One region of the Mesorhizobium sp. 113-3-9 genome, then DNA from elsewhere that is predicted to be linked to it. Evidence: riboswitches for the same ligand, from Rfam matches in the RefSeq annotation. Region 1 holds a riboswitch; each other region holds the start of a gene.
What was found. A riboswitch is a leader RNA that binds a small molecule or an ion and turns the genes downstream of it on or off. The one in region 1 is predicted to bind cobalamin.
Positions count from the first base shown of each region.

Region 1 (10,307 bases):
GCGCGCATCGACTATCGCCTTGCCATAGCCGGAATTGGCACCGTCGCACTTGTCGCCTCGCTCATCCTCGCCAGCGGACCCGGCCTTACCACGTTCTGGGTCGCCGCCCTGGTCATGGGTTTTATTCTCCTGTTCATCGTGCCCTATCAGATCCGGCTGACGATCACGGCGGACGAGACCCGCACGGCCGTGCTCTTGGTGCCGGCCGCGCAGCTCCTTGGCCTGGCGGTCGGGCCGGTCGCGGCGTCGCTGCTCATTGACGGCAAGGATTTTCGCCCGGTTCCGGAATTCGCTGTCGGCAGTGCCTTGGCCAGTGTGCTGCTGCTCGGCCTGTTCGTCCTCGTCTCGCGGCACCGCCGCGCCGTTGCCTGACCGGGGGGTAATATGTCCAGCTGGAGCAACTGGTCGGGCTATGTCACGGCCGAGCCGCGGCTGATCGCCAGCCCCGCCGATGCCGGTGAAGTAGGTGATCTCATTCGCACCGCACCCGGCCCGATCCGCGTCGTCGGTGCCGGTCACTCCTTCACGCCGCTGGTGAAATCGCAAGGCACCATCCTGTCCCTGGAGAAACTGGAGGGGCTGGTCTCGCATGACGCTGAAAAGCATCAGGCGCGCGTGCGGGCGGGCACGCGGCTTGGTTCGCTCATGCACATCCTGCAGGATATCGGCCAGGGCCTGCCCAATATGGGCGACATCGACCGCCAGGCGATCGGCGGCGCATTGGGCACCGCGACCCATGGCTCGGGACCGACGCTCGGCGCCTATCACACGCAATTGGAGACGGTGCAGATCGTCGACGGGTTTGGCAAGGTTCGCGACTTCACCAGGGCAGGGGATCAGGACACGATCCACGCCATAGGCGTCGCGCTCGGTGCCTTCGGCGTCATGAGCGAAGTGACGCTGAACAACATTGCGACGTACAGGCTGCGCCGCCGCAAATGGGTGCTGCCGATCGCCGACATGCTGCGCGATTTCGAAACGATGATGAGCGCGCACCGGTCGGCCGAATTCTACTACATCCCGTTCTCCGGCCATGCGCAGTTCATCGCCAGCGACTTGAGCGACGCGGCGACCACCGCGCGTCCTACCGAGAATGACGAGGCCGGACTGCGGACACTGCGCCGGCTGCGCACCGGGCTCGCCTGGCTGCCGTCACTGCGCCGCCGGCTGATCCAGGGTGCCGTCGCCAAGGTGCCGGCCGAGGACTATGTGCAGGACTGGCTCAATGTCTATGCCAGCGACCGACAGACCAAATTCAACGAGATGGAATATCACCTTCCGTTCGAGGAAGGACCGAAGGCGCTGGCCGAAATCATCGAGCTGACCGAAAAGCGCTTTCCCGAAGTCTATTTCCCAATGGAGGTGCGCAGCGTCGCGGCCGATCAGTTCTGGCTCTCGCCCTTCTACAACAGGCCGACCTGTTCGATCGCCATCCACCACGATGCGGCGAACGATCCGTTGCCGTTCATGCAGGCGGCCGAGCCGGTCTTTCGCAGATATGGCGGCAGGCCGCATTGGGGCAAGATGCACAGCCTGAAGGCGGCGGACTTCAAGAAGCTCTATCCGCGCTGGGACGATGCCATGGCGGTGCGCCGCGACATCGATCCGCGAAACCGTTTCGTCTCGCCCTACATGGCTGGCTTGTTCGGCATCGAACCATGAGCGCCTATTTCGCCACTCTATCGCAGGCGCTGAAGCAGGCCGGTATCTTCCAGCCCTGTCTGGTGCTGGACCGCGACCGGCTGGACAGCAACATCGCCCTGGTGAAGGACAGGCTTGATCCCAGCCTTGCCGTGCGGCTGGTCGACAAGTCGCTCGCTTGCCTGCCGCTGCTTTCGCATATCGGCAAGACGCTTGGAAGCGATCGCTTCATGACTTTCCATCCGCCGATCAGCGCGGCGGTGCTGAAGGCGTTCCCGCATGCGGATCTGCTATACGGCAAACCAATGCCGGTCAGCGCGGCAAGAGCGGTGCTGGTGAAGGGCGACGCCGACTGGTCGCGTGTCTGCTGGCTGGTCGACAGCGACGAAAGACTGGCGGAATATGGCGCTCTGGCCGCCGAGCTCGCTATCGAACTGCGTATCGCCTTCGAGGTCGATGTCGGCCTGCATCGCGGCGGGTTTGCCCGCCCGGCCGAGATCAAGGCGCTGACGGTGCCGAAGGGCCTGTGTTGCGAAGGCATCATGGCCTATGAGGCGCATGCGCCGGAAATCCCCGGGCTGTTTGGCGGTGCTGCCAAGGCGTTGATGAAAGCCTCGGCGCTGGCGGCAGATTTCGTCGTGGCACTCGAACCGGATCAGCGCCGCATCCTCAACATCGGCGGCTCGAAGACGGCGCTGCTGCATGGCGCGGGCGTTGCCAACGAAGTCTCGATCGGCTCGGCTTTCGTCCTGCCCAGCGATTTCGACAAGCCGGGGCTCAACGGATTCCAGCCGGCCGCCTTCATCGCCACCCCGATCCTCAAGGCGGCCGATGCGGCGCTGCCAGGCCCGGTCTGGTTCTCGAAGGCCTTGCAGGCGCTCGGCCTCTTCCCGCGCAAAGGCTGCTATCTCTATGGCGGCAAGTGGATGGCCGAAGCGGTGTTCCCGGAAGGCATGAAACCAAACGGTCTGATGGGGTTTTCCTCCAACCAGCAATTCATGAGCCTGCCGGCAACAGCGCAGGTGAAGCCGGGGGATTATGCCTTTCTGAGGCCGACGCAGAGCGAGGCTGTGCTGCAGCAATTCGGGCCGATCGCGGTATTTTCTGGCGGCAAGATCGTTGATCGTTGGCCGGTGTTGCCGATGGGTTGAGGGGCGCCACTGCGGTCGTGATTGGCGCACCGACCCCGCGATGTCGTCATTCTAGGGCGGAGCGACGCGAAGCGGAGCGCAGACCCTAGAATCCATGCCGTTACCCTTCCGCTATGCAACGAAATGGATTCTTGGCGCCTAATGCAGACCCATGAAGCCCGTTCTGCGGCGTGGCGCGCTTCGGCCACCGTCACGGAATGGATTCCAGGGTCTGCGCGCGTCGCTTCGCTCCTTGCTCCGCCCTAGAATGACGAAGTTGTGAGGTGCGTCGGGTCAACCATTTTATTGACTAAGTCAACCAAATGATCAATCCTGTGCGGACAGGAGATGCCCATGACAATTCACCATCAGCCCGGTAACGAAGCGCCCAACAAAGACCTGATCGACGCGGTGCGGGCTTTCAACCGCTTCTACACCCGCCAGATCGGGCTGCTCGACGAAGGGCTGCTGAAAAGCGCCTTCTCGCTGACCGAGGCGCGCGTGCTCTACGAACTGGCGCACCGCGACGGTCTGACCGCGACGGACCTCGGGCGCGACCTCGGTCTCGACGCCGGCTATGTCAGCCGTCTGCTGAAGAAGTTCGAGCGCCTTCACCTCATCTCCAGGTCGACGGTGGTTTCGGACGCCAGGCAATCGTCGATTGCGCTGACGCTGGCGGGCAGGAATGCCTTCGCGCCGCTGAACAAGGATTCGCACGACCAGGTCGCGGCGCTCCTCGATCGGCTGCCTGCGTCGGAGCAGGACCGGCTGGTGAAATCCATGCGGACGGTCCAGGCTCTGCTGGGTGAAAGCGCCGAGCCAAGGATCCCCTATCTGTTGCGGCCGCTGCAGGTCGGCGACATCGGCTGGATCATCCGCCGGCAAGGCATGCTCTACGCGCAGGACTATGGCTGGGACGAAACCTATGAGGCGCTGGTTGCCGAAATCCTTGCGGCATTCGTCAAATCCTTCGACCCGAAATGGGAACGAAGCTGGATCGCCGAGCGTGATGGCGAGGTCGTCGGCTCGGTCTTCGTCGTGCGCAAATCGCCCGAGGTGGCGAAGCTGCGCCTGCTCTATGTCGAACCTTCGGCGCGTGGCCTCGGCATCGGCAGGCGGCTGGTCGAGGAATGCATCGGCTTTGCCCGTGCCAAGGGCTACAAGACGCTGACCTTGTGGACCAACGACATCCTGACCGCCGCCCGGCACATCTACCAGGCGGTCGGCTTCACACTGACCGAGGAAGAGCCTCACCACTCCTTCGGCAAGGATCTGGTTGGCCAGACCTGGGACTTGGAATTGTAGTGCCGGTCAATCCTTGATCGGCACCCAGATCTCTAGTCCGCCATTGCCGCTGCGCGGATCGAACTCCGGACCGTAGCGTTCGAATTCCGGCGCGTCCGCTATCTCGTGCCCGGAGGCCGGCAGCCATTTGTTCCAGATCGTGTTGACGGTGCGGCGGATGGTCGAGATGTGCTCGCGATGCGCAAACACCGCATATTTCTGGGCGGGTATGCGCACGCGGCTGAGTTCCCTTGGAAGGTCGGAAAAATCGGTGACCTCGACACCGGCGACGTAGTCGAAATTGCCGGCATCGTCGCCGTTGGCGCAGACGCCGTAGGCGACGTCGCCGGTCTCGCCTGGAATGTTGCCGATATAGGGACCAAAGCGTTGCCACTGCATCGGAATGGCGGCGCTGGTTTCACAGGTGTAGCGTTCGCCGAGCCCAGCGATCAGCAACGGCCGGCTGGTCTCGAAGCGCGATGGTTCGAGGGCCGAAAGAAAGGATTGGTCCATCAGGATCGGCTCCACGAGGTCGAGGGTCTTGGTCGAGCCTTGCGCGCGCACCATCTCGGGCGTGGTGCCGAACTGGTCGCGGAAGGCGCGGGTGAAAGCCTCATGCGAGCTGTAGCCGGCATCGAGCGCCACCGAGAGGATGTCGGGGGCTCCGCCGGCCAGCCTGCGCGCCGCCTCGGTCAGCCTGCGTGCGCGCATGTAGCCCATGACCGAGCGGCCGGTGGCAGCGCCGAAGGCGCGCGTCACATGAAAGCGCGACACGCCGCTGCTTTGGGCGACATCGTCGAGCGAGATCGCCTCCGGCAGATGGCTCTCGACAAACCACAGCGCTTTCTCGGTCGGGTTCATGGGTTCCTCGCATTGAGCGGATCATCTTGCCGCCTTCGCGCGCGGCAGTTTGATCGAAATTGCGCTTGCCGTGCAATCCGGACGGCAACGCTCCGCGGCCAGCCGCATCTCCAGGAGCGAGACTGGCTAGATGTCTTCTTTCGGGCAGAAAGCCTCACTTGACTTAGCCGAGCGGTACGATTTAAATCGTAATGTAATTACATTACGTCTGTAAGTTCAGCGCCGCCGCGGGATCGACAATGCACCGAGAAATCCGTTGCGAAGCAATTGGGGGAAAACTACGATCGAGTGGTGATGGTCCCCGAGTCGAAAGGCGAGGGGTGAAAAGGGAACACGGTGAGACCCAATAGGTCGAAGCCGTGGCTGCCCCCGCAACTGTAAGCGGTGAGCAAGATCCGAAATGCCACTGGCCGGCAAGGCTGGGAAGGCAGGATTGCGCAACGACCCGCGAGCCAGGAGACCTGCCATCACTGAGTTGACCGGACGGGGTGTGCCGGGAGGAAACGTGGACGTCGGTCTTGTCGGCCGTCTCGCCAACATCCTTCCGTCGCCAGTTTTGGAAAGTGACGGAAGTTGGACGGCGCTATCGATCACCGCATCATCGTGTGCACGCTTTGCCGTGACGTTCCGACCGGCATCAGGTCGGGCGAAAGCCTGTGCGCCGATTTGCGCTCCCGGCTCTCGGCCCATGATGAACCCGCCGTGGCGCATGGCTTCACGATCGAGGGCGTCGAATGCATGGCGGGCTGCGCACGGCCGCTGACGGTAGCCTTCCAGGCGCCGGGCAAGGCTACCTATCTCTTCGGCTCCGTCGATGCCGAGGCCGACGCCGGTGATCTCGTGCGATTTGCCAGGCTTTACGCCTCGCTCGCCGACGGCTGGTGCAATTCCGGCCAACGTCCGCCGCGACTAGCCGGCAAGACGCTGGCCCGCATCCCGGCGCCGGGCAAGCTGGCGGGTGATAGCCGATGACAATGCCACTCCTCGAAGCGCGCGACCTGGGTGCCGTGGCGAATGGCCGGAATCTGGTCCATGCGGTCAGCCTTTCTATCGCCACCGGCGATCGTCTCGCCATCATCGGCCCCAATGGCGCTGGCAAGACGACACTGCTGCACATGCTGTCGGGCATGCTCAGGCCAAGTTCGGGCGAGGTGAAGCTTGGCGGGCGACGCCTGGACAGGATCTCGACAGCCGAGCGGGCCTTGCACATGGCCGTCGTCGGCCAGACCGACCAGCCGGATCCGCGGCTGGCGGTGATCGACTATGTCGAACTTGGCCGTGTTCCGCATGCCGGCCTGAGGCGCAGGAGCGACGAGCGCGACATTGTCGTCGACGCCCTGCGCCGGACCGGCCTTTTGCCGTTGCTCGGCCGCACCATTGGCTCGCTGTCTGGCGGGGAGCGCCAACGCGCCCAGCTGGCGCGCGCCATCGCACAGCAACCGAAAGTGTTGTTCCTCGACGAGCCGACCAACCATCTCGACCCGCGTGCTCGCGGCGAGCTTCTCGAACTCGTCGCGGGCTTCGGCATGACGGTGATCGCGGTGCTGCATGACCTGGCCCTTGTGGCGCCTTTCGCAACCAGGGTCGCGGTGATGAACGAAGCCCGGCTGCACGCGCTGGCCGCACCGCGCGAAGCGCTGACGCAACAGCTGATCCGCGAGATTTTCGGCGTCGACGTGTTTCGCCTGCGTCACCCCACCGAGGACCGTGAACTGACTGTGTTCGATGTTCCGAACCGCGCCGTGCCGCCATCCTGATCGAACCATCCCTCATCAACACTGTTCAACCAAGGAGCAAAATCCGTGAAACGTCTCGCCTTGTCGCTCGTCTTTTCCTTGCTGGCCTCTACCGCCTTCGCTTTCCCCGTCACCGTCGACAGTTGCGGCAAGCCGCTGACCTTCGACGCGCCGCCCAAGCGCGCCGTCATCCATGACCTCAACATGGCCGAGATGGCCTTCGCGCTGAAGCTGCAGCCGTCGATCGTCGGCCTGACCGGCATCACCGGATGGTACAAGGTCGGCCCCGAATTCAAGGCCGAGCAGGGCTCCATCCCGGAACTCGCGCCCAAATACCCGACGCTCGAGAACCTGGTCGCCGTCGAGCCCGATTTCTTCTTCGCCGGCTGGTACTATGGCATGAAGCCGGGCGGCGACGTGACGCCCGACACGCTCGCCCCACATGGCATCAAGACACTGGTGCTGACCGAGAGCTGCGTCCATCTCGACAAGAACCGCCCGGCGGCTTCCATGGACCTGCTCTATGGCGATGTTGAAAAGCTGGGCAAGATCTTTGGCAAGGAGACCGAGGCGCAGAAGCTTGTCGCCGGCTGGAAGGCGCAACTCGCCGACATCACCGCGAAGGTCGGCGACGCCAAGGGAACCCGCGTGTTCCTCTATGATTCCGGCGAGGACAAGCCGTTCACCGCCGGAAAATTCGCCATCCCTAGCGCCATGATATCAGCCGCCGGCGGTGACAACATCATGGCCGACATGGACACCAGCTGGGGCAACACGGACTGGGAAACCGTGGCCTCGCGCAATCCGCAATTCCTCATCCTGCTCGACTACCAGGATGGCGGCGGCTACAGGAAACTGCTCGATTTCCTGAAGGCGCATCCGGCGATGAAGGAGACGGACGCGGTCAAGAACGAGCGTTTCGTGGCCCTTCGCTATGCCGAACTGACGCCTGGACCGGCAAACATCGAGGCGATCGCCAAGATCGCCAAGGCGATGCATCCGGAAGCGTTCTGATGCTTCTTGCCCCAGGGCAAAAATCCGGCGCGCTTTCGGGGCACAAGGCATTCGCGCTGGCCATGGTGGCGGGCACGGTGGCGGTCGTCGCCCTCGTGCTGCTGTCGATAGCCTATGGTTCGACGCTGATCCCGCTGACCGACGTCATCGCCTCGCTTGGCCATGCCGTCGGGATGCATGAACACCAGGTGTCGGGCCCGGTAGGCAAGATCGTCGTCGATCTCAGGCTGCCGCGCACGATCCTGGCGGTCTGTGTCGGTGCCGGCCTCGGTATAACAGGTGCTTTGCTGCAGACGGTGACCCGCAACGGTCTCGCCGATCCTTTCCTGTTCGGCCTGTCGTCGGGGGCCGCCGCCGGCGCTGTTTCCGTCATCACCGTCTTCGGCGACAGTTTTGGCATCTGGACCTTGCCGGTCGCCGCCTTCACCGGCGGCATACTGGCCGCCTGCATCGTCCTGCTGCTGGTCGCACGGGTCAGGGGGCAGGGGCCGGAGCGGCTGATCCTCGCCGGCCTTGCCGTCTCCTTCCTGTTCACCGCCTTGACCAACTATCTGGTCTTTGCCGGAGACCAGCGTGCGGCCCATTCGGTGCTGTTCTGGACGATGGGCGGGCTCGGACTGGCGCGCTGGGACAATGTCTGGCTGGGCGCCTTGGGAGCCGGCACGATCGCGGCCTACGGGCTGTGGAACCACCGCAGGCTGGACGCCTTCCTGGCCGGTGAAAGTGCTGCCGAAAGCCTTGGCGTGCCGGTGGCGCGCATGCGCAGGGCGACGTTTCTCGTTGCGGCCTTCTCGACGGCAATTCTCGTCTCGGTCGCCGGCGTCATCGGCTTTGTCGGATTGATGATCCCGCATCTGTCGCGGCCGCTGGCCGGTCCCTTGCATCTGCGCCTGATCGCAAGCTGTGCATTGTTCGGGGCTGTGCTCTTGCTGGCAAGCGATCTTCTCGCCCGGACGCTGCTGCCGCCGCAGGAACTGCCGATAGGCATCATAACCAGCTCGCTCGGTGCCTTCTTCGTCGTCACGCTGGTCGTCCGAAACCGCCTGTGAAAAGGCCGATTCCTGCCTGGCCGGCTGTCTCCAGCGGTTCACTGATTGCCAGCCGCGATCGCGTTGCAAGACCGCCATGCACATTTGCCGGCTTCGGCCGTCACGTGACATCTTGAATAGTAAGCACGCTTATTATATGTATCGCTCATGGTTTCTGATGGCATAGATAGACTGGGCTTTTTGATCCACGACGTGCAACGTCTGCTGCGCAAGCGCTTCGAGACGCGTGCCAGCGGGCTTGGCCTTTCGTCGGCGCAATGGCGCCTCATGGTGCGTGTCGCCAAGGAGGCAGGCGTTACCCAGGCGCGGCTCGCGGAACTGCTCGAAATCGAGCCGATCAGCGTCTCGCGCCTCGTCGACCGGATGGAGGAGGGCGGCTGGATCGAACGCCGCGCCGACGCCGCCGACCGTCGCGTGCGCATGATTTTCCCGACAGCCAAGGCGAGCGCCGCCTATGCCGAGGTCAAGAGCCTCGCCGGCGAAGTCTATGAGGAATCGCTTGTCGGCGTTTCGCCCGAGGACCGCCGCGTCCTGATCAGGGCGCTCGATGTAATCGTGCAGAATCTGACGGACGGCGAGGCTTCGTCGCTTGAAAAGGTAAAGAGTGCGGAAGGCGCAGCAGCATGAATGCGGTAGCCAAGGTCGACGAAAACGCCCCCAAGGTCGAGATGGAAGCACCGGCCCAGCCGGTTGCCGCCCCTGTCGCGGTCGCCCCGCCCGTAGTGCCGGTGCCGGCGGCGCCGAAGAAGAAGCGCCGCATGGGCCGCTTCTTTTTGATGTTCGCCTTGCCGGCCGCGCTGATCATCGGCGGCGGCTATGTCTGGGTGACCGGTGGGCGCTATCAGGAGACGGAGAACGCCAATCTGCAGCAGGCCAAGGTGTCGATCGCCTCGGACACGGCAGGCCGCATCGTCCAGGTCGCCATATCGGACCATCAGTTGGTCAAGCAGGGGGATCTCCTGTTCGCAATCGACCCCGAGCCTTACCGGATCGCGCTCGCCCAGGCCGACGCCGCGGTTGCCGCGGCACGCCTCAATGTCGAGCAACTGCGTGCCGCCTACAGCCAGTCGATGGCGCAGGAGAAGTCCGCCAGCAGCGAGGTCGACTACGCCCAGTCGCAATATGACCGCGCCGCCGATCTCGCGCAGAAGGGCATCAACGCCAAGTCGTCGCTGGATCAGGCCCGCAACGACCTCGACAAGGCAAAGCAGCAGGTCGCCGTCGCCCAGCAAGGCATCGTCAGCGCCAAGGCAGCACTTGGCGGCAACCCCGACATCGAAACCGACAAGCATCCAACCGTGATGTCGGCGCTCGCCGCGCGTGACAAGGCCGCCTACGACCTAGCGCAGACCACGGTCAAGGCGCCCGCCGATGGCGTCATCTCGCAAGCCTCGTCGTTCAAGGTCGGCCAGTTTGTCGGCTCCGGCACGCCGCTGTTTTCGCTGGTCGAGACCGGCGACACCTGGATCGATGCCAATTTCAAGGAAACCCAGCTCACCAACATGAAGCCGGGCCAGAAGGCCGAGATCGTGGTCGATACCTATCCGGGCAAGACCTTCGAGGCGACGGTCAAGGCGATCGGTGCGGGAACG
Region 1 covers NZ_AP023246.1:5,340,486-5,350,792, reverse strand. The annotation lists gene MesoLj_RS26235 (MFS transporter) at 1-372, shown strand, start outside; gene MesoLj_RS26230 (D-arabinono-1,4-lactone oxidase) at 385-1,662, shown strand; gene MesoLj_RS26225 (alanine racemase) at 1,659-2,792, shown strand; gene MesoLj_RS26220 (bifunctional helix-turn-helix transcriptional regulator/GNAT family N-acetyltransferase) at 3,126-4,076, shown strand; gene MesoLj_RS26215 (AraC family transcriptional regulator) at 4,083-4,916, opposite strand; cobalamin riboswitch at 5,195-5,399, shown strand; gene MesoLj_RS26210 (DUF1636 family protein) at 5,490-5,888, shown strand; gene MesoLj_RS26205 (ABC transporter ATP-binding protein) at 5,885-6,673, shown strand; gene MesoLj_RS26200 (ABC transporter substrate-binding protein) at 6,719-7,666, shown strand; gene MesoLj_RS26195 (FecCD family ABC transporter permease) at 7,666-8,715, shown strand; gene MesoLj_RS26190 (MarR family winged helix-turn-helix transcriptional regulator) at 8,863-9,342, shown strand; gene MesoLj_RS26185 (HlyD family secretion protein) at 9,339-10,307, shown strand, end outside.

Region 2 (10,307 bases), 1.5 Mb from region 1:
CGACTACAAGCGCCTTGGCGACGGGCGCACCACGTTCGTCAGCATCGCCGCCGGCACACCAGTGGCGACCTTCGAAGAAATCCTGGGAAACCGCGCGCCGATCGTGCGCTGCATGCCCAACACGCCTGCTTCGATCGGCAAGGGCATGATGGTGGTGTTCTCCAATCAACTGGTTTCCGACGACACCAAGCGTTTCGTCGCCGACCTGCTGTCGGCCAGCGGCGAAGTGGCTGATATCGACGACGAGGGCCTGATGGATGCCGTGACCGCCGTGTCGGGATCGGGGCCGGCCTATATCTTCCACTTCATCGAAGCGCTGACCGTGGCCGCGGAGAAGGCGGGCCTGCCGCCGGCAACCGCCAAGCTGCTCGCGATGCAGACGGTCTATGGCGCCGCCTCACTCGCCGCCGAAAGCCAGGAGGAACCGGGCGTGCTGCGCCAGCAGGTGACCAGCCCGAACGGCACGACAGCAGCCGCCCTTGGCGTGCTGATGGGCGAGGACCGGCTGACCAATCTGCTCACCGAAGCGGTTGAGGCGGCGCGGCTGCGGTCGATCGAACTGGGGAAATAAGCTCAGGTCGCCCCGTACAGCATCTCGTCCTGCAGCCGGCGCAAGGCGAACAGCCTCGTCGTGAGGTCTGGCGCGGCGTTGTCGGCGGTCAGCAGTTCGCCTTTCCTGACCGGCTTCAGCACCTTGCCACCCTCGAGCAGGCCGACCGGCAGGGCGCGCTGCGCGCGAGCATCCTCGACCGTCATCGTCCAGGAGCGATAGCAGGTCTCGCCGATCGCATCGAAAATCTCGCCGGCGGCCAAGTCCCGCTTGGCGACGGCGCAGACTTCGGCGACGGGCCTTGGCAACGGCACCATGTCGGGCTTGCCGAAAAGCATGATGCGGGCGGCGGTCAGCGGCACTTCCAGCGATGTCAAATGATAGGGCCGGAACAGGCTGTAATAGGGACCGTGGCCGATATGCAAATCGTCCATGCGCTCGATGATGCGCGGATGCGTCGCCTCGACGATGACGAAGACGCCGGGCGCGACGCCCTTGCCGATGGTGTAGTCGACGACGCCCTTTTTCGTGAGCAGCCCGCCATCCTCGCGCGGGATAAGCACCCTGACGAGGTCGTCACGGTCGGCCTTCGGGCCATGCATGCCGGGCACGTCGGGCACCAGGCCGGTGGCGTTGGCGATGGCGCACATCTCGACCATGGTCTTGGAACCGTCGACGAACTCGACCAGCATGCGCGGGTTCATGTTGCGGCGGATCGCTTCCTCGCGATAATCGTCGGGCACGGCGTCACGATTGAGCGGGTTGTTCTTGCCCTTGCCGGCCGAGACGATGGTCAGGCCGAGCGCGGAAGCAAACTCGATCAGCTCCATGCAACTCGACGGCTCGTCGCCGGCGCCGACCGAATAGACCACGCCAAGCCGGTCGGCCTGCTGCTTCAGATAACAGCCGATGGTGACGTCGGCCTCGACATTCATCATCACCAGATGCTTGCCATGCTCCATCGCCATCAGGTCGAAATCGGCGGCGACGCCCGGCTTGCCGGTGGCATCGATGACGACGTCGATAAGCGGATTGGTGACCAGCATCTCGTTGGAGGTGATGGCGATCCTGCCGCTCTCGATGGCACCGGTGACTTTCGACGCGGTGTCGGCTTCGACCGCCATCGCTTCATCGCCATAGGCGATGCGAATGGCTTCGCGCGCGGTGTGGGGCCGCCGCGTGGAGACGGCGCAGACCGAAATGCCCGGCATCAGCATGGCTTGCGTGACCAGATCTGTGCCCATTTCGCCCGAACCGATGACGCCGATGCGCACCGGGCGGCCCTCATCGGCACGATGGGCGAGATCGCGGGCAAGGCCGGTCAAGGCGACATTGGTCATGCAGGATGTCCACAGCTTCTTGATTTGCGGCCGGATTAGCAGGGACCGGTCGCGTGTGCCAATGAAACCGCTCGCAAGCCGCGATTCCGAGCCCAAAATGCCCGAAAAAGGCACCTTCCCCGGACCGATTGGCCCAAAGGGTTGCCAATTGACATTGTTGTGAACAGTCTAAATAAAACATTCGTTTGCTGACAAAGGCAAATGTTCATCGAGCCGATAGGTCGACGGGCATTCGCCGCGGGCAATCTGGGGAGTGCCTTTGCGCCAGACTGGCGGCAAAGGCGTGGATGAGATCAAGGAGCATTGCGAGGCGTAGGCTCGCGCTCCAGGGGAGGAAGAATGGATACAGTTCTCGCTGGCCTGAAGGGGGCCATCGACACGCTCGGTGCGACAATCCTGCTGCCGATCGTCATTTTCATCATAGCCGTGGTCTTGGGTGCCAAGGTCAGCAAGGCCTTCCGTGCCGCCGTCACCATCGGCGTCGCCTTCATCGGTATCAACCTTGTGCTTGGGCTGATGTTCACGTCGATCGGCGACGTCGCCAAGGCCATCGTCACCAACACCGGCATCCATCGCGACATCATCGATGTCGGCTGGCCCTCGGCGGCGGCGATCGCCTTCGGCTCATCGGTCGGCCTGTGGGTCATTCCGGTCGGCATCCTGGTCAATATCGTGCTGTTGCTGACGCGCATGACGCGCACGCTCAATGTCGACGTCTGGAATTTCTGGCACTTCGCCTTTGTCGGCTCGCTCGTCGTCGCCGCCACCAACAATCTGGCCTACGGCATTGCGATCGCAGCCCTGGTCGCGGCCCTGTCGCTGCTGTTCGCCGACTGGTCGGCGCGCGCGGTGCAGCAATTCTACGGCGTGCCCGGCATTTCGGTGCCGCATCTCGCCTCGGCGCAGATCCTGCCGATCGCCATCATCCTGAACTGGATCATGGACCGCATTCCCGGCATCAACCGCATCAACATCAACACCGAGACCATCGAGCGCCGCTTCGGCGTGTTCGGCGAACCGGTTGTGCTCGGCCTGATCATCGGCCTCGTGCTCGGCGCCATCGCCTTCTATAACGCGGGCGATCTCGGCACGGTGCTGGCCAAAGTGCTGGGCACCGGCATGACACTGGCGGCCGTAATGCTGCTCCTGCCGCGCATGGTGAAGATCCTGATGGAAGGCCTGCTTCCGGTGTCCGACGCGGCGCAGGAGTTCGTGCGCAAGCGCACTGGCGACCGCGAGCTGCTCGTCGGCCTCGACTCGGCCATCCTGATCGGACATCCGGCCGCGATCTCGTCGTCGCTGATCCTGGTGCCGATCGCGATCATCCTGTCGGTGATCCTGCCGGGCAACCGCGTCATCCTGTTCGCCGACCTCGCGGTCATCCCGTTCATCGTCGCCATGACCGCGCCTCTGGTCAAAGGCAATGTGTTCCGCATGGTGGTGATCGGCACGGTGACGCTGGCCATCGGCTTCTACGTCGCCAACGCGCTGGCGCCGCTGTTCACCAGCGCGGCCGTCGCATCGGGCTTCAAACTGCCGGCGGATGCGCTGCAGATCACCTCGGTGGTCGACGGCTTCCTCTGGGTTCCCTATGTGATCATCGAAGCGATCCAGGGACTTGGGCTGCTCGGCATCATCCTGATCGCAGTCGTCATCGCCGCGCTGTTCATCCTCTACCGCCGCAACCCGCTCGGCTGGGAACGAGCAGCGGGCGCCGAGGACGAGCGGGCCGAAGGCACCGCCTAAGCGCCATCGCGCCTTGAATTTGAAACGGTCGTGCGCCCTCCTCGGGCGCACGACTTTTATAGACGGAGCAGAACATGTCCGACAGCCTCATGCAGCTTCTGGATCCCGAAGCGGTCGTGCTCGGATCGGATGCCTCGACCAACGAGGAGATCATCCGCGTCCTGGCCGGCCGGCTCGAGAGCCTTGGCTATGTCAAAAGCTCCTATGCCGACGCGGTCGTGCGCCGCGAAATGACCATCCCGACGGGACTGCCGCTGGAACGCGCCGACAATGTCGCGGTGCCGCATACCGATCCCGAGCATGTGCTGAAGCCCGGCATCGCGATGGGCACGCTGAGAAAGCCGGTGATGTTCGCCAACATGGAAGATCCCGACGAGAAGCTGCCGGTCGGCTTCGTCTTCCTGCTTGCCATCAATGACAAGGACAAGCAGATTGAAGCGCTGCAGTCCGTCATGGCCACCATCCAGAATCCAGAGGCATTGGACGGCTTGAGGTCCGCCAGGACGCTTGACGACGTACGTGCCGTGCTCGGCTGATAACCCAAGGAGAAGCAAGAGATGTCCAGACAGAAAACTATTCTCTTTGCCTGCGGCACGGGCATCGCGACATCGACGGCGGTCAATGTCGCCGTCACCGAGGCCATGAAGCAGCGCGGCCTGACCTTCAACGCGCAACAGGCAAAAGCCACCGAAGTGCCGGGGCTGGCCGACAGCGTCGACTTCATTGTCGCCACCACCCCGATCTCGGCTTCGGTGACCAAGCCGGTTATCAAGGGCCTCGCCTTCCTCACCGGCATCGGCAAGGACAAGGTGCTCGACGAGATCGAGGCGCAGCTGCGCAAGTAGATCACCGACGACGCGGCTCCGGCGACGGTGCTCGGCTTCAGGCCACCCTGACGTAGCTCGTCATGCCCGATTTCTGGTGCTCGATGATGTGGCAGTGCAGCAGCCAGTCGCCCGGATTGTCGGCGACAAAGCCGAGTTGAACCTTCTCGTTGGGCTGGATGAGATAGGTGTCGGAAATCAGCGGCTGCACTTGGCGTGTCGAGGACGACAGCACCTTGAAGCTCATGCCATGCAGGTGCATCGGATGCGACTGCGGCGTCAGGTTCTCCATGTCGATGACATAGCTCTTGCCGAGCTTCAGCTCGGCCAGCGGCGCGGTCGGATCGGATGTATCGCCTGGCCACGGCACCTTGTTGATGGCCCAGAAGGAGTAGCCGAGCGAACCGCAGATGCCGTCGCTCGGGACGTTTTCCGCCGTGGCGCTGAGTGCCAACGAAATATGCTGGGCGGCGGTGAGATCGACTTCCGCCACCGGATTTGCTTCCAGCGGTGGAAGATCGCGAACATCCCGCTTGAGCGAACTACCCGTCGCGTGCAGGCTAGCCAGGATTTTTGGCTTGGTGCCCCTGACGTCTCGCAGGCTGACGACCGCGCCCTCCTCGTCCGGCATGCGGATGGCGAGTTCCATGCGCTGGCCCGGCCCCAGCAGCAAGGCATCGGGCGAAAAACGCTGCGGCACCGGATTGCCGTCCAGCGCCATCACGATCGCCTCGGCGCCGTCGACCCGAAAGGCGTAGATGCGGGTAACGTCTGATATCGCAACCCGCAGGCGCACCAGCCCGCCGGCCGGCGCGTCATATTGCGGCTGGTCGAGCCAGTTGGCGGTGCGCACCGTGCCGTAGGTGCCGGTCCTGGCGGCATCGCGCGGCCGGAACTGATCGATGAACTGGCCGTCGTCGCCAAGACGCCAGTCGCGCAGATTGAGGACGAACTCGGCGTCGAATTTCGGATCATTCGGATTCTCGACCACGATCACGCCGGTCAGGCCGTGGCCCATCTGCTCCAGCGTGTTGCAATGCGGGTGATACCAGAATGTGCCGGCGTCGGGCGGGGCGAAGGCGTAGTCGAAATGATCGCCGGTGTAGACATAGGGCTGCACCAGGAAAGGCACGCCATCCATCTTGTTGGGCAGACGAATGCCATGCCAATGGATGGTCGTCGGATCGTCGATGGCGTTGACCAGGCGCGCGGCGAACGGTTCGCCTTTCTTCATCCTCAGCACCGGCGGCATTCCGGCGCTGCCATAGGTCAGCACATTGTTGGTCGGGCCGACGTCCATCAGGCTGGCCTGGATTTTCGCCGTCTGCAGCACCACCGGTTCAGGACTGGCGGCGGCCCAGCTGCCGAGCCTGCCAATGGCCGAGAGCCCGACCCCGCCGGCGCCAGCAACGGCTGCCATTTTCAAGAGCCCGCGGCGTGTCAATCCGGTCATTCAGCGCTCCAACTGCAAAGCGTGGGATTTATCGTCGCCTTGGATCACAGGCCAGCCACCAGTGCAAATGCCGATATTGGCACACCGCATCTCGCCATTACCATGGCGATGTTGGTGGCATTCGCCAGCGATCATAGCGTCACAAACACGTAAAGATATAAACATCTCTTTATATCTTTCTTGACATGAAGCCTGTGTTGGTGGAACATGGTGGCGTCGTGGTTCTCCGGTCCTGATCGAGGTCGGAGCTAAGAGGGAATCCGGTGAGCATGGCCCGTGCCATGGCGATGCCGGAGCTGCCCCCGCAACTGTGAGCGGCGAGCCGCTGTCCAGGATGTCACTAGGCAAATGCCTGGGAAGACGGACAGAAGCGACGACCCGTGAGCCAGGAGACCTGCCCCGACGAACTGAAACGTCCACGGGCGGGGTGTCCCGGTGGTAGCCTGCAGGCCGCGGCCTTCGCTGCTGGTTCTGCATGCATCCGCTTGACCCATGCCCCCAACCTTATGGGGTATGCAATGTCTACTTTCTCAGTCCCGACCGCCACGCTCGGTGTTCCACGCATCGGCCGGCATCGCGAGCTCAAGGCCGCGTTGGAAAGCTACTGGTCGGGCAAGAGCTCGGCCGAAGACCTGCTCCAAACCGCCAAGCGCTTGCGCGAGGCCAACTGGATCGAACAGCGCGATCGTGGCATCACGAAAATCCCCTCGAACGATTTCTCGCTCTACGATCATGTGCTCGACACGGCCATCATGGTCGGCGCGATTCCGAAAGCCTATGGCTGGAACGGAGGCGAGGTTCCGCTCGACGTCTATTTCGCAATGGCGCGCGGCGATCAGGGCAACGACCATGAAGCTTGCGCCCATGGCGGTCACGCCCACGGCGTTGCCGCGCTTGAGATGACGAAGTGGTTCGACACGAACTACCACTACATGGTTCCCGAACTATCCGCCGACCAGACGTTCGAACTCCGTTCGACCAAGCCGCTCAGCGAGTTTCGCGAGGCCGCAGCCCTCGGCATCCGTACGCGCCCGGTGATCCTCGGCCCGGTCACCTTTCTCAAGCTGGCCAAAGCGCGCGGCAGCACTTTCGACCCGATAGCGTTGCTGCCAAGGCTGCTCCCGGTTTACGCCGAGCTTCTCAAGCAATTGTCGCAGGCCGGTGCCCGCTGGGTGCAGATCGACGAGCCCTGCCTCGTGCTCGACCTCGATGCTGCCGAACGCATCGGTCTCGAACTGGCATATCAGACGTTCGCGGCGGCGGCTCCCGATCTCGACATCATGCTGGCAACCTATTTCGGCGCGTTGGGCGACAATCAGGAAACGGCGCTGGCCTTGCCTGTCGCCGGCCTGCACATCGACCTTGTGCGGGCGCCGGAGCAGTTGGAACCCGTTGCCCGCCTGTCGCGAAAGGACCAGGTCCTTTCGCTCGGATTGATCGACGGCCGCAACGTCTGGCGGGCCGACCTGCCCGCCATTCTCGACCGCATCCGCCCGGTCGTTGCCGGCTGGCCGCTCGACCGCATCGAGATCGCGCCCTCCTGTTCGCTTCTGCATGTCCCGATCGATCTGGAGCTGGAGACCACGCTCGATGCGGACCTCAAATCCTGGCTGTCTTTCTCGGTCCAGAAGATGGACGAGCTGACGCTGCTCGCGGAGGCGCTTGTCGAAGGCAAGAGCGCGGTTGCGAAGGAGTTGCAGGCATCGGCCGAGGCCGTCCAGTCCCGCGCCACATCGCTCAAGGTGCATGATCCGCTGGTGGAAGGCCGGCTGCTGGCTGTCACGGAGCCGATGCGGCGCCGGCAGGGCGCGTTCGCCGAGCGGCGCGAGTTGCAGGCACGAAAACTTGGCCTGCCGAACTTTCCGACGACCACGATCGGCTCGTTTCCGCAGACCCCGCAAGTGCGCAAGGCGCGCTCCGCTCATGCCAAGGGCGAGTTGAGCTATATCGATTACGAGGCCTTCCTGAAGAAGGAAACCGAGACGGCGATCCGCTGGCAGGAAGAGATCGGCCTCGACGTGCTGGTTCACGGCGAGTTCGAGCGCAACGACATGGTGCAGTATTTCGGCGAACAACTCGCCGGCTTTGCCTTCACCAAACATGCCTGGGTGCAGAGCTATGGCTCGCGCTATGTCCGGCCGCCGATCATCTTCGGCGACGTGTCGCGGCCACGTCCGATGACGGTCTCGTGGTGGCACTATGCGCAGTCACTTACGGACAGGCCGGTCAAGGGCATGCTCACCGGGCCGGTGACGATCCTCAACTGGTCCTTCGTGCGCGACGACATCCCACGCAGCGTGGCCTGCCGCCAGATCGCGCTCGCCATCCGCGACGAAGTGGTGGACCTGGAGGCGGCGGGCGCGGCAATGATCCAGATCGACGAAGCCGCCCTGCGCGAAGGGCTGCCGCTGCGCAAGTCCGACTGGCAGACCTATCTCGACTGGGCGGTCGAGTGCTTCCTCCTGGCATCGTCAGGCGTTGGAGACGGCACGCAGATCCACACTCATATGTGCTATTCCGAGTTCAACGACATCCTCGATGCGATCAGCGCGATGGACGCCGACGTCATCTCGATCGAGACGTCGCGGTCGAAGATGGAGCTTCTCGACGCTTTCCGGACCCACAAATATCCAAATGAGATCGGCCCGGGCGTCTACGACATCCACTCGCCGCGCGTTCCGGCGGTCGGCGAAATGATCGATCTGATGACGCTGGCCCGGCAACGCCTTGCCGACGGGCAACTCTGGATCAATCCGGATTGCGGCCTGAAGACCCGCGGATGGGACGAGGTCCGTCCGGCACTGGTCAACATGGTGGAGGCGGCAAGACAGCTCAGAGCCGCGGCCTGATCGGGGTGGAGCCGCCAGCGCATCCGATGGCGGCTCCGCTATCTCATTGTCTTGACGCAATTCCCAAGGGAAAGCCCTCACACTTTTCCTGGAAATTGCCCTGGCTCAGGGTCGGCTGATCTCCTCGAGATACCAGCCGATATAGCGCAGCTCATTGTACTCCATCGGCGCGATCGGTCCGGGTACGAAATAGTGCGATCGCACGCCGCGCGCGGTGTGTTCGATGATTTTCTTGTCCTCGTCGGTGGTGACCTTCCACAGCCAGGTCAGCTTCTCCAGATCGTAATCCTGGCCCTCGACCGCGTCACCGCGCACCAGCCAGATGAGTTCCATCTCGCAGGTATCAGCCGTCTTCGGAATGAAGCGGTAGATCATGCCGTGGTCGGGGTAGCAGACGAGGAAGCTCGTGCCGCCGAGATGGATGGAGGTGACGCCACCATCGTAATCGGTGAAGCGGCCCATCAGCGGTGCCACCGGCGAGCCGTCCTGGCTGCCGCTCGAAACACCATCGTAGAGCGCGTAGCGGAAAGTGTGGATGGCTTCCTGTCCGGCGGCCGAATTCCGCCAGCGGTCGCCGCTGCCGATCTCGATACCGAGCGCGCGGGTTCGTTGCTCCATCGCGGCGTTGAGCTGTTCGATCATCTCCGCCGGTTTTTCCAGAGTATGCGTCTGCGAATATTCCGGATGCGCCGGACCGCAATGATAGCACTCGACATAGTTCTCGACGGCGAGCTTCCAGTTGGCGTCAACCTGATAGGTCTCGCGATGCGCCACCCTGGCATCGGCCCAGCCATACTGGCCGCAGCTGGTGCGCAGCGACTGTTCGACCGGATCGAAGTCGAGCGGCGTCTCGGCGAAGGAAATGAACACCAGACCTTCGGCGAGGCGGACATGCAGCCTCTTCAATCCATGCGCGGCGCGGTCGAAATCCTTCGGCATCAGGCGGGCGACGCGCAGCGAACCGTCACTGGAATAGGTCCAGGCGTGATAGGGGCAGACGAAGGCTTTCGCATTGCCCTTCTGCCTGGTGCAGACCTCGGCGCCGCGATGACGGCAGACGTTGAGCATGGCATGGATGGCGCCATCCATGCCACGGGTCAGGATGATTGCTTCATCGCCGAGTTTGAACAGCTCGAAATCGCCGGGGTTTGGAATGACGCTGGAATGCGCGAGGCAATGCCAGTGGCGGCGAAAGACGCGTTCCATGTCGCGCTCGAAGATCGCCCGATCATGGTAGAACGCACGCATCAGGCCGTGGCCCGGCCGGTGCGCGGCCACCAGCCGATCGATCGTATCGCCGTCGGCATGGGTTTGCTGGAGAGGATGCACGTTCATAACCCAATCCTGTCTGGCGATTTGGATGTCTGTGGTGGCCTGGTGCGTGTCAGATCTCGAGGCGCCGGCCCTTGTAGGCGTCTGGGATCGCCGCATCGCTGCCGAAGAAGGCGTGCCTGGACATGTCGGGCGAATAGCGACTGCCGGGTACGCTGCGGCCAAGCGCTTCGGCCACGGCACGGATGTGATGCGGGGCCGCGCCGCAGCAAA
Region 2 covers NZ_AP023246.1:6,816,729-6,827,035, forward strand. The annotation lists gene proC (pyrroline-5-carboxylate reductase) at 1-571, shown strand, start outside; gene MesoLj_RS32740 (NAD(P)H-dependent oxidoreductase) at 574-1,890, opposite strand; gene MesoLj_RS32745 (PTS galactitol transporter subunit IIC) at 2,230-3,636, shown strand; gene MesoLj_RS32750 (PTS sugar transporter subunit IIA) at 3,711-4,172, shown strand; gene MesoLj_RS32755 (PTS sugar transporter subunit IIB) at 4,194-4,481, shown strand; gene MesoLj_RS32760 (multicopper oxidase family protein) at 4,519-5,913, opposite strand; cobalamin riboswitch at 6,116-6,329, shown strand; gene metE (5-methyltetrahydropteroyltriglutamate--homocysteine S-methyltransferase) at 6,432-8,762, shown strand; gene MesoLj_RS32770 (aromatic ring-hydroxylating oxygenase subunit alpha) at 8,868-10,097, opposite strand; gene MesoLj_RS32775 (homocysteine S-methyltransferase family protein) at 10,147-10,307, opposite strand, start outside.
Region 2: it holds a riboswitch for cobalamin, as region 1 does, so the genes downstream of both, metE (5-methyltetrahydropteroyltriglutamate--homocysteine S-methyltransferase) here and MesoLj_RS26210 (DUF1636 family protein) in region 1, are expected to answer to the same signal.

Region 3 (10,307 bases), 1.5 Mb from region 1:
GCATCGAGGGCAGGCGGCCGGCATCCGCCTTCCACGCGGCCGCCAGTCCGGCGAGATCGCTGTCGGTGAAGGACAGGGCCACGATATCCGCCGGCGTCTGCCGCAGATCGACCGGCTCGGCGAGATCGTCGAGCGAGGCGGAGGTCGTGGTGAGGATATGCATCGCGGCCCGTGTCTGAAATCAGCCGGCGAGTATACGCTCGATTGCCGGGCGGTTCAGCCCCTTGAGGCCGATGACGACCAGGCGCGAGCGGCGATCATCCTCGGCGGTCCAGGCGCGGTCATAGTAGTGATTGACGCGCGGTCCGACGGCCTGCAGCAGGAGCCGCATCGGCTTGCCGCCGACCTCGACGAAGCCTTTCACGCGCAGCACGTTTTCTTGTTCGGCGGCGGTGGCAACGCGCTTTGCCAGCTCGTCCGGATTGGCGATCGAGGGGATGTCGACGATGAAGGTGTCGAAGTCGTCATGCTCATGGTCGAACGCGCCGTCATGATGGGATTTGCGGTTCTCGATATCGTCCTCGACGGCGAGACCGAGGCCGAGCAGCACCGAGGGATCGACCTTGCCATGCGAGGTCGGCACGATCTTCACGGCGCGGGCGGAATGTTCGTTGACGATGGCATTGGCGCGGGCCGAGCCGGCGGCGTCCATCAGGTCGCTCTTCGAGAGGATGATCAGGTCCGCGCAGGCGATCTGGTCCTCGAACACTTCCTCGACCGGGTCGTCATGGTCGAGGCTCTCATCCCCGGCGCGCTGCGCCTGCAGGGCGTCCATGTCGTTGGCGACGCGGCCTTCTGCCAATGCCGGACCGTCGACCACGGCGATCACGCCATCGACGGTGACGCGGCTCTTCACGCTCGGCCATTGGAACGCCTGGACCAGCGGCTTGGGCAGAGCGAGGCCCGAGGTTTCGATCAGGATGTGGTCGACCTTCGGCGTCAACGACAGGATCTGGTCGAGCGCCGGCACGAAATCGTCGGCCACGGTGCAGCAGATGCAGCCATTGGCGAGTTCAACGATGTTCTCCTCCGGGCAGGTGTCGATGCCGCAACCCTTCAAAATCTCGCCGTCAATGCCGATGTCGCCGAACTCGTTGACGATGATGGCAATACGCTTGCCGCCGGCGTTTTCCAGGAGATGGCGGACCAGCGTCGTCTTGCCGGCGCCGAGGAAGCCGGTGACGACGGTGCAGGGGACGCGGGATACGGAAGCGCTCATGATCAGTCCTTCAGCATGTCGAGGGGAGGGATGCGGGCAACAAGGCCGCGCTTGAGGGAATCGGGGCGGCCGCGCCACGGGATGAGGCCGTCGGTCGAGGTGGCGAAGAGTTTGGCGCCGGTGACGAGGTCGGCGCCGCTGGCCGCGGTCAGGTCGCCGAACACATAGCTCCAGCAGCCATCGCGCAGGATCGCAGCGCTCAGCCGGCGCTTGCAGTTGCCGAGACATTCCACCGTGCGGACGCGGATGTTGTCATCGGCTGCGGCGCGGCGCGTGTCCTCCGCCAACAGTTCGCCGGCGCGGGGATGGGCGTCGGAACCGGTCTCGTCGCGACAGGAGGCGCAGACGATGACCGTGACGCCGGCCAAGGCTTCGCTGTCGGCGGACGAATTGTCCGCTGTGCCAGCCGAAAAACTGCCGTTCTGGTCCAAAAAGCCGGGCTCCTTGCCCGGAAACCCGCCGGGCGATCGGATTCTCTTGTCGCAGACGGCAGGTCTCCTGGCTCGCGGGTCATCGCCTTGGGTGCCGCCTTCCCGGGAATTCCCAGTGGCTTTCGGCCTTGGCTCTTCGCTTACAGTTGCGGGGACAGCCGCGGATTTGAGATTTTTCACCTCGCACCGCATTCCCTCTTAGCCCCTGCCGTTGCGGGCAGGGGACCGTCTGGACCGGATTTAGGCTTTTGCAGGCAGCGGTGTCAACGCGGGCTTACGACACGGCGATGTCGGCCAGCGCCGGACCCAGATCGCCTGCCGGAGTCACGTCCATGCGTTCAAGGCCAAGCCAGCCCTGCATCTGCTTCAATTCCTCGAAGAGCTGCGCGGCGGTTTCAGGCGGCGCGCCGGGCTCGGGGTAGGCGGCATGGACGCGCAGGACGCTGGCCGGCCGGTCCGCCTTGAGGTCGACACGCGCGACGATCCGATCGCCGAGCAGGAAGGGGAGGACGTAATAGCCGTATTGGCGCTTTTCAGCCGGCGTGTAGATCTCGATGCGGTAGTGGAAATCGAACAGCCGCTCCGAGCGCGAGCGCTCGAAGACGACCGGATCGAAGGGCGCCAGCAAAGCACGCGCCTCGATTTTCCGGGGCAGGCGCGCGTCCTTGTGAAGGTAGGCCGGCTTGTCCCAGCCTTCGACGCGTACCGGCAGCAATTCGCCCGACTCGACCAGTTCCTCCAGCCGACCCTTCATGTCGGCCGGCGACAGCCGGAAATAGTCGCGCAGGTCTCCTGATGTCGCCACGCCATGGGCGCGGGCCGAGATGCGCAGCAATTCGCGGTGCGCGTCCTCGGCCGGGGGCACCGGCAGGTCGAGGATCGCCTGGGGCAGCACGCGCTCCGGCAGATCGTAGAAGCGCTCGAAGCCGCGGCGGTGCGCCGTGGTGATGCGCCCGGCCCAGAACAGCCATTCGAAGGCGTGCTTGGCATGGCTCCAGCCCCACCAGCCGCCCGAACCTTTCTGGCCTTCGAGCGCCGAAGCGGCGATCGGGCCGCGCTCGACGACCGCGCGGTAGATGTCTTCTATATAGGCGGCGTGTTCGCGGCCCCATTTGGCCAGTCCCAGATACATTTCATCGCCTTGCTCGGCTCGCTGCATGCGCCAGCGCATCAGCGGGTAGGTCTCGACCGGCAGGAACGAGGCCTCGTGCGCCCAGTATTCGAAGACAGTGCGCTTGCGCGTCACGGCGGCATTGTCGAGCAGCGTGAGCGGGTAGGGACCCAGGCGCGAATAGAGCGGCATATAATGAGCACGCACCACCGCACTGACGGAATCGATCTGCAGCAGGCCGGTGCGGGAGAGCACACGGGCGAAATGGCGGCGGTCAGGTGTGCCATTTGGGCGCGGATCGAGAAACCCTTGAGCGGCGAGTGCAATGCGGCGGGCGGCGGCAAGCGAGATTTTTTCCTTCATGCAGGGATCACTCTGAGGGGCTTCGGCTGTGGGTCGCGTCTTTGTCTGGGCAGGTTCTTGTCGCAAAACCGGGGTCCACTTTTGCGGAACCTGCGTGGTGATTCCAACCCATGCTAGCAGGGTTTTGGCGGCAACCATGTCAGGAGAGAAAAGTGGAGTAAAAAGCGAAGGAAATCAAACAGGAGCGGATCGGACCAGTTTCTCCGGATATGCCGTCCAGGTCGGCGTTTTGAACAAGGTTTGACTTGCTTCGCTGGAAGTGCTGCGCTAACCCTCGCCGCGTTGCAGCATAGGCCCCTTAAAACGGTTCAGCGGTTAAACTGTCACGCTTCCGCATTAAGGTCCGGTGCTGTAATCAAAGTGGATTGGCGCCAACGGAAAGCCGCTGCATGAACGCACTCCTCAGTTCGTACCTGCCTATCGTCCTGTTCATAGGCGTGGCACTGGTCGTCGGCCTGGCGCTGCTGGCCGCCCCGTTCCTGGTGGCCTACCGCAATCCCGATCCCGAAAAGCTTTCCGCCTACGAGTGCGGTTTCAACTCGTTCGACGATGCCCGCATGAAATTCGACATCCGTTTCTACCTGGTGTCGATCCTGTTCATCATCTTCGACCTGGAAGTGGCCTTCCTGTTCCCCTGGGCCGTGTCCTTCTCGAAGATCGGCATGCTCGGCTTCTGGTCGATGATGGTGTTTTTGGCAGTGCTGACCATCGGCTTTGCCTATGAATGGAAAAAAGGAGCGCTGGAATGGGATTGAACGACAGTTCAGGCACCATCGTCGCGCCGAAGCCGAAGGGCATTATCGATCCCAATACCGGCAGGCCGGTGGGGGAGGACGATCCCTTCTTCCTCGAAATCAACAATGAGCTTGCCGACAAGGGCTTTCTGGTCACCTCGACCGAGGCGCTGATCACCTGGGCGCGCTCGGGCTCGCTGATGTTCATGACCTTTGGTCTGGCGTGCTGCGCGGTCGAGATGATCCACACCTCGATGCCGCGCTACGACTCGGAACGGTTCGGCGTCGCGCCGCGCGCGTCTCCGCGCCAGTCCGACATCATGATCGTCGCCGGCACGCTGACCAACAAGATGGCGCCGGCGCTGCGCAAGGTCTACGACCAGATGCCGGAGCCTCGCTACGTCATCTCGATGGGCTCCTGCGCCAATGGCGGCGGCTACTACCACTATTCCTATTCGGTGGTGCGCGGCTGCGACCGCGTCGTGCCTGTCGACATCTATGTGCCCGGCTGCCCGCCGAGCGCCGAAGCTTTGCTCTACGGCATTCTTCTCCTGCAGAAGAAAATCCGCCGCACCGGCACGATCGAACGGTAAATCCATGGCCGCATCCCTGAGCGAACTGTCGACCTATCTCGGCGAAAAGCTGATCGGTCGCGTCAACGACGCGGTGCTCGCCTATGGCGAGCTCACCATCCATGTCGAGCCGCGCGACCTCATCGAAGTGGTGACCTTCCTGCGCGACGATGCGCGCTGCCAGTTCATCTCGATCATCGATGTCTGTGGGGCCGATTATCCGTCGCGGGCCAAGCGCTTCGACGTCGTCTACCACCTGTTGTCGCCGAAGCAGAATGTGCGCATCCGCGTCAAGGTGCAGGCCGACGAGGAGACGATGGTGCCATCGATCACCGGCGTCTATCCGGGCGCCGACTGGTTCGAACGGGAGACCTACGATCTCTATGGCGTGCTGTTCTCGGGCCATCCCGACCTGCGCCGCCTGTTGACCGATTACGGTTTCGAAGGCCATCCGCTGCGCAAGGATTTCCCGCTGACCGGCTTTGTCGAGGTGCGTTACGACGACGAAGCCAAGCGGGTCATCTACGAGCCTGTGGAATTGAAGCAGGAATTCCGCAATTTCGATTTTCTTTCCCCTTGGGAAGGCACGGATTACGTGCTGCCCGGGGACGAAAAAGCGAAACAGTGAGTAGGGAAGTAGTGAGTAGTCAGTAGGGAAAGAATTGGAGCAACGGATCGAATCTTATCGCGACTTGAAGGTGTGGCAATCGGCGATGACGCTCGCCGAAGATTGTTACCGCTTCACCAAAGAGTTTCCGAGGGATGAGATTTACGGCATGACCTCTCAGATGCGCCGATCAGCAGTTTCGATCGCGGCGAACATCGCAGAGGGATACGGTCGGGAAAACAGAGGGTCGTTCATTCAATTTTTGCGCGTGGCGCAAGGCTCGTTGAAGGAACTGGAAACGCACACACTGCTGGCATGCCGGGTTGGCTTGCTGCGAAAAGACAATGAGACTGAGCTGCTGCTGCGATGCGAAGAGATTGGAAAAATGATGAGATCTCTTATCCGAACGGTGCAGGCCAAGCAGGCGGAATGAAGCAGGCATTGAGATTGATGATCACTACTCACTACTCACTACTGACTCTTCGCCAGAGGCGCCACAATGGCTGAGACCTCCGTCCGCAATTTCAACATCAATTTTGGACCTCAACACCCTGCGGCGCATGGTGTTTTGAGGTTGGTTCTCGAGCTGGACGGCGAAGTCGTCGATCGCGTCGATCCGCATATCGGGCTCTTGCATCGCGGCACGGAGAAGCTGATCGAGGCCAAGACCTATCTGCAGGCTGTGCCCTATCTCGACCGGCTCGATTATTGCGCGCCGATGAACCAGGAACATGCATTCGCTCTTGCCGCCGAGCGCCTGCTCGGCATCGAGGTGCCGAAGCGCGGCCAGCTGATCCGCGTGCTCTATTGCGAAATCGGCCGCATCATGTCGCACATCCTCAATGTGACGACGCAGGCCATGGACGTCGGCGCGCTGACGCCGCCGCTGTGGGGTTTCGTCGAGCGCGAAAAGCTGATGGTGTTCTATGAGCGCGCCTCCGGCTCGCGCATGCATGCCGCCTATTTCCGCCCCGGCGGCGTCCATCAGGACCTGCCGCGTCAGCTGGTCGAGGACATCGGCAAGTGGATCGACCCGTTCCTGAAGTCGATCGATGATCTCGACAAGTTGCTGACCGGCAACCGCATCTTCAAGCAGCGCAATGTCGATATCGGCATTGTTTCGCTGGCCGATGCCTGGGCCTGGGGCTTTTCGGGCGTCATGGTGCGTGGTTCGGGCGCGGCATGGGACCTGCGCAAGTCGCAGCCCTACGAATGCTATTCGGAAATGGACTTCGACATTCCGATCGGCAAGAACGGCGACTGCTACGACCGTTATCTCGTGCGCATGGAAGAAATGCGCCAGTCGGCCCGTATCATGCGCCAGTGCGTCGATCTCTTGCTCGGCAAGGAAAGCACCGGACCGGTGTCGAATCTCGACGGCAAGGTCGTGCCGCCCAAGCGCGCGGCAATGAAGCGCTCGATGGAAGCGCTGATCCACCACTTCAAGCTCTACACCGAGGGCTATCGCGTTCCGGCCGGCGAGGTCTACGCGGCCGTCGAGGCGCCGAAGGGCGAGTTCGGCGTCTATCTGGTCTCCGACGGCTCCAACAAGCCTTATCGCTGCAAGCTGCGCGCGCCCGGCTTCGCGCATTTGCAGGCCATGGATTTCCTCTGCCGCGGCCACATGCTGGCCGACGTCACCGCCGTTCTCGGCTCCCTCGACATCGTGTTTGGTGAGGTCGATCGCTAAATGTCAGTCCGCCGTCTCGCAGAAGCCAGCGTCCAGCCCGCGTCCTTCGCCTTCAACAAGGCGAACGCGGCAGCTGCGAAGCAATGGATCAAGAAGTACCCGAAGGGCCGTGAGCAGTCGGCGATCATTCCCCTGCTGATGATAGCGCAGGAGCAGGAAGGCTGGGTCACCAAGGCGGCGATCGAGACGATCTCGGACATGCTCGACATGCCCCGCATCCGCGGGCTCGAGGTCGCGACCTTCTACACGCAGTACCAGCTCAATCCGGTCGGCACGCGTGCGCATATCCAGGTCTGCGGCACCACGCCCTGCATGCTGCGCGGCTCGGAAGCGCTGATGGATGTCTGCCGCTCCCGGATCCATCACGACCAGTTCCATACCAACGACCAGGGCACCTTGTCGTGGGAAGAGGTCGAGTGCCTCGGCGCTTGCGTCAACGCACCGATGGTGATGATCTTCAAGGACACGTTCGAGGATCTGACACCGGAACGGCTGGCCGAAATCATCGATCTTTACGATGCGGGCAAGGGCGCTTCGGTGGCGCCCGGGCCGCAGAATGGCCGCACCGGCTCGGAGCCGGCTTCCGGTCTGACAACGCTGAAGAGCGAAAAGGCGATCCTCAAGTCGACTCGTGACAGGGAGGCGAGGGAGGCCGCAAAGGCTGCCAAGGCGGCACCCGATGCGATCATTGCCGAGCCTGTTCCGGCACCCGCCGCCGCGCCCGTCGCGCCGTCCAATGCCAGCAAGCCGAAGACCGACGCGCCCGAAACCAGCCCGGCCTTGAAGACGCCTTCGGCGACCAAGGTGGCGCCTGCGGCGGAGAAGGCGGCGAGCGTTTCGGCGCCGCTGCATTCGGCCGCCAACGCCAACAAGGCAGCGCCCGAAGTCGAGCAGGTTGCCAAGCAGCGCAATGGGCCCAAGGCCAAGGCCGAGCCGGCCGCAGCCTTCAAGGCGCCGGAAGCCAAGGCGCCAGCGGCCAAGCCGGCGAAACCGTCGCTGGACGACAAGAACCGTCCGGCCGGTATCGACAGGCCGGCCGCGGTCGACGATCTCAAGCTGATCTCCGGCGTCGGCCCGAAGATCGAGGGCATCCTGCATACGCTGGGCATCTTCACCTTCGCGCAGGTCGCGTCGTGGAAGAAGGCGGAGCGCGAGTGGGTGGACGGCTATCTTTCCTTCCACGGCCGCATCGACCGCGACGACTGGGTCAAGCAGGCCAAGGCGCTCGCCAAGGGCGGCGTCGCCGAATACATCCGCGTTTTCGGCAAGAAGCCGGTCTGAGGGACGAAAAATGCTTCAGGACAAAGACCGCATTTTCACCAACATCTACGGCCTCTTCGACAAGTCGCTGGCCGGCGCGATGGCGCGCGGCGCCTGGGACAACACGCCCGGCATCGTCGCCAAGGGACGCGAATGGATCGTCAACGAGATGAAGGCGTCCGGCCTGCGCGGCCGTGGCGGCGCCGGCTTCCCGACGGGCCTCAAATGGTCGTTCATGCCCAAGCAGAGCGACGGCCGGCCGAGCTATCTCGTCATCAATGCCGACGAATCCGAGCCCGGTACCTGCAAGGACCGCGACATCCTGCGCAACGACCCGCACACGCTGGTCGAGGGGGCGCTGCTGGCCGGCTTCGCCATGGGCGCGATCGCGGCCTACATCTATGTGCGCGGCGAGTTCATCCGCGAGCGCGAGGCGCTGCAGCGCGCCATCGAGGAGGCCTATGAGGCCAAGCTGATCGGCAAGAACAACACATCCGGCTACGACTTCGACGTCTACATGCATCATGGCGCCGGCGCCTATATCTGCGGCGAGGAAACCGCGCTGCTGGAAAGCCTCGAAGGCAAGAAGGGCCAGCCCAGGCTGAAGCCGCCATTCCCGGCCAATGTCGGCCTCTATGGCTGCCCGACCACCGTCAACAACGTCGAATCGATCGCGGTGGCGCCGACCATCCTGCGCCGGGGCGCGGCCTGGTTCTCGTCCTTCGGCCGGCCCAACAATGTCGGCACCAAGCTGTTTTGCATCTCCGGCCACGTCAACAATCCGTGCACCGTCGAAGAGGCGATGTCGATCCCGTTCCGCGAGCTGATCGAGACGCATTGCGGCGGCATTCGCGGCGGCTGGGACAATCTCCTGGCGGTCATTCCCGGCGGCGCCTCGGTGCCGCTGGTGCCGGCCGAGCAGATCATCGACACGCCGATGGATTTCGATGCGCTGCGCGACCTCAAATCCGGCCTCGGCACGGCCGCCGTCATCGTCATGGACAAGTCGACCGACGTCGTGAAGGCGATCGCGCGCCTGTCCTACTTCTACAAGCACGAGAGCTGCGGCCAGTGCACGCCGTGCCGCGAAGGCACCGGCTGGATGTGGCGCGTGATGGAGCGGCTGGTGCGTGGCGAGGCGCAGAAGCGCGAGATCGACATGCTGCTCGACGTCACCAAGCAGGTCGAGGGCCACACGATCTGCGCGCTGGGCGACGCCGCCGCGTGGCCGATCCAGGGCCTGATGCGGCATTTCCGCGGCGAGGTGGAGCGGCGCATCGACGAGTTTTCGCGCAACGCGCACCGGACCGAGCCGGTGATGGTGGCGGCGGAATAGAATTTGTGACTGCGGGAATAACGGGGCGGGGCGAACGAAGAAACGACCAGGAGAATTCTATGGCGCCGTATTCGACACCCAACCCATTGATGCCCAATTTGGACCAGCTCGAGAAGATGAACCAGGACCTGACCAGGATGATGCCGAAGGAGATGGCCAGCGCCGTCAACCTTTTCGTGCACCCTGTCGCGGGTGCGGCGGCCATGTCGGCGCTCGGCATCGGGCTCGCCAACCATGCGTTCGGCGTCTGGATGGGCGCGCTCTCGGGAGCCGCCGAGGCATCACAGCGGCTCATGCAGCCGCTGATCGAGGATTTCGAGGCACGCATCGAACAGTTCGAGGACGCGAACTCGTCGTCCATCAAGGCGCGGGCGACGGCGAAGACGATGATTGCCGAGGCGCAGTCCTTCGCGCAGGAGGTCACCGACATCGCCGCAAAGGAAGCCGCCACCACGGCGCCGGCGGTGAATGCCGCTCCGGCAGCCGGCGAGGCCGCGGATGTGCTGCTGCCCGAAGATTTCAGGCAGCCCAAGACCATGGACAGGCCTGCGAAACCGTCCAACCTCAAGGCGATATCGGGCATCGGCCCGAAGCTGGAGAAGGTGCTGAACGGGCTTGGCATCTGGACATATGCCCAGATCGCTGCCTGGTCGCCGCAAGAGATCGCCTGGGTCGACGACTATCTGTCGTTCAACGGCCGCATCGGCCGCGACGACTGGACTGCCCAGGCGGCGGCGCTGGCCGCGAAGAAGTGAATGAAATGTCGGGCGCTGCGTCTGTCGCGCCCGGAAAATGAGATTGCGGGAAATCCGCAGGGGTTTGAAGCGAATGGCAAAGCTCAAGGTCGACGGGAAAGAGATCACTGTACCCGACCACTACACGCTGCTGCAGGCGGCGGAAGACGCGGGCGCGGAAGTGCCGCGCTTCTGCTTCCACGAGCGGCTGTCGATCGCCGGCAATTGCCGCATGTGCCTGATCGAGGTG
Region 3 covers NZ_AP023246.1:3,877,077-3,887,383, forward strand. The annotation lists gene MesoLj_RS18790 (cobaltochelatase subunit CobN) at 1-163, opposite strand, end outside; gene cobW (cobalamin biosynthesis protein CobW) at 182-1,219, opposite strand; gene MesoLj_RS18800 (DUF1636 family protein) at 1,222-1,650, opposite strand; cobalamin riboswitch at 1,691-1,895, opposite strand; gene MesoLj_RS18805 (winged helix-turn-helix domain-containing protein) at 1,925-3,124, opposite strand; gene MesoLj_RS18810 (NADH-quinone oxidoreductase subunit A) at 3,514-3,879, shown strand; gene MesoLj_RS18815 (NuoB/complex I 20 kDa subunit family protein) at 3,870-4,451, shown strand; gene MesoLj_RS18820 (NADH-quinone oxidoreductase subunit C) at 4,456-5,058, shown strand; gene MesoLj_RS18825 (four helix bundle protein) at 5,144-5,470, shown strand; gene MesoLj_RS18830 (NADH-quinone oxidoreductase subunit D) at 5,537-6,727, shown strand; gene MesoLj_RS18835 (NADH-quinone oxidoreductase subunit E) at 6,728-8,008, shown strand; gene nuoF (NADH-quinone oxidoreductase subunit NuoF) at 8,019-9,323, shown strand; gene MesoLj_RS18845 (NADH-ubiquinone dehydrogenase) at 9,383-10,078, shown strand; gene nuoG (NADH-quinone oxidoreductase subunit NuoG) at 10,152-10,307, shown strand, end outside.
Region 3: it holds a riboswitch for cobalamin, as region 1 does, so the genes downstream of both, MesoLj_RS18800 (DUF1636 family protein) here and MesoLj_RS26210 (DUF1636 family protein) in region 1, are expected to answer to the same signal.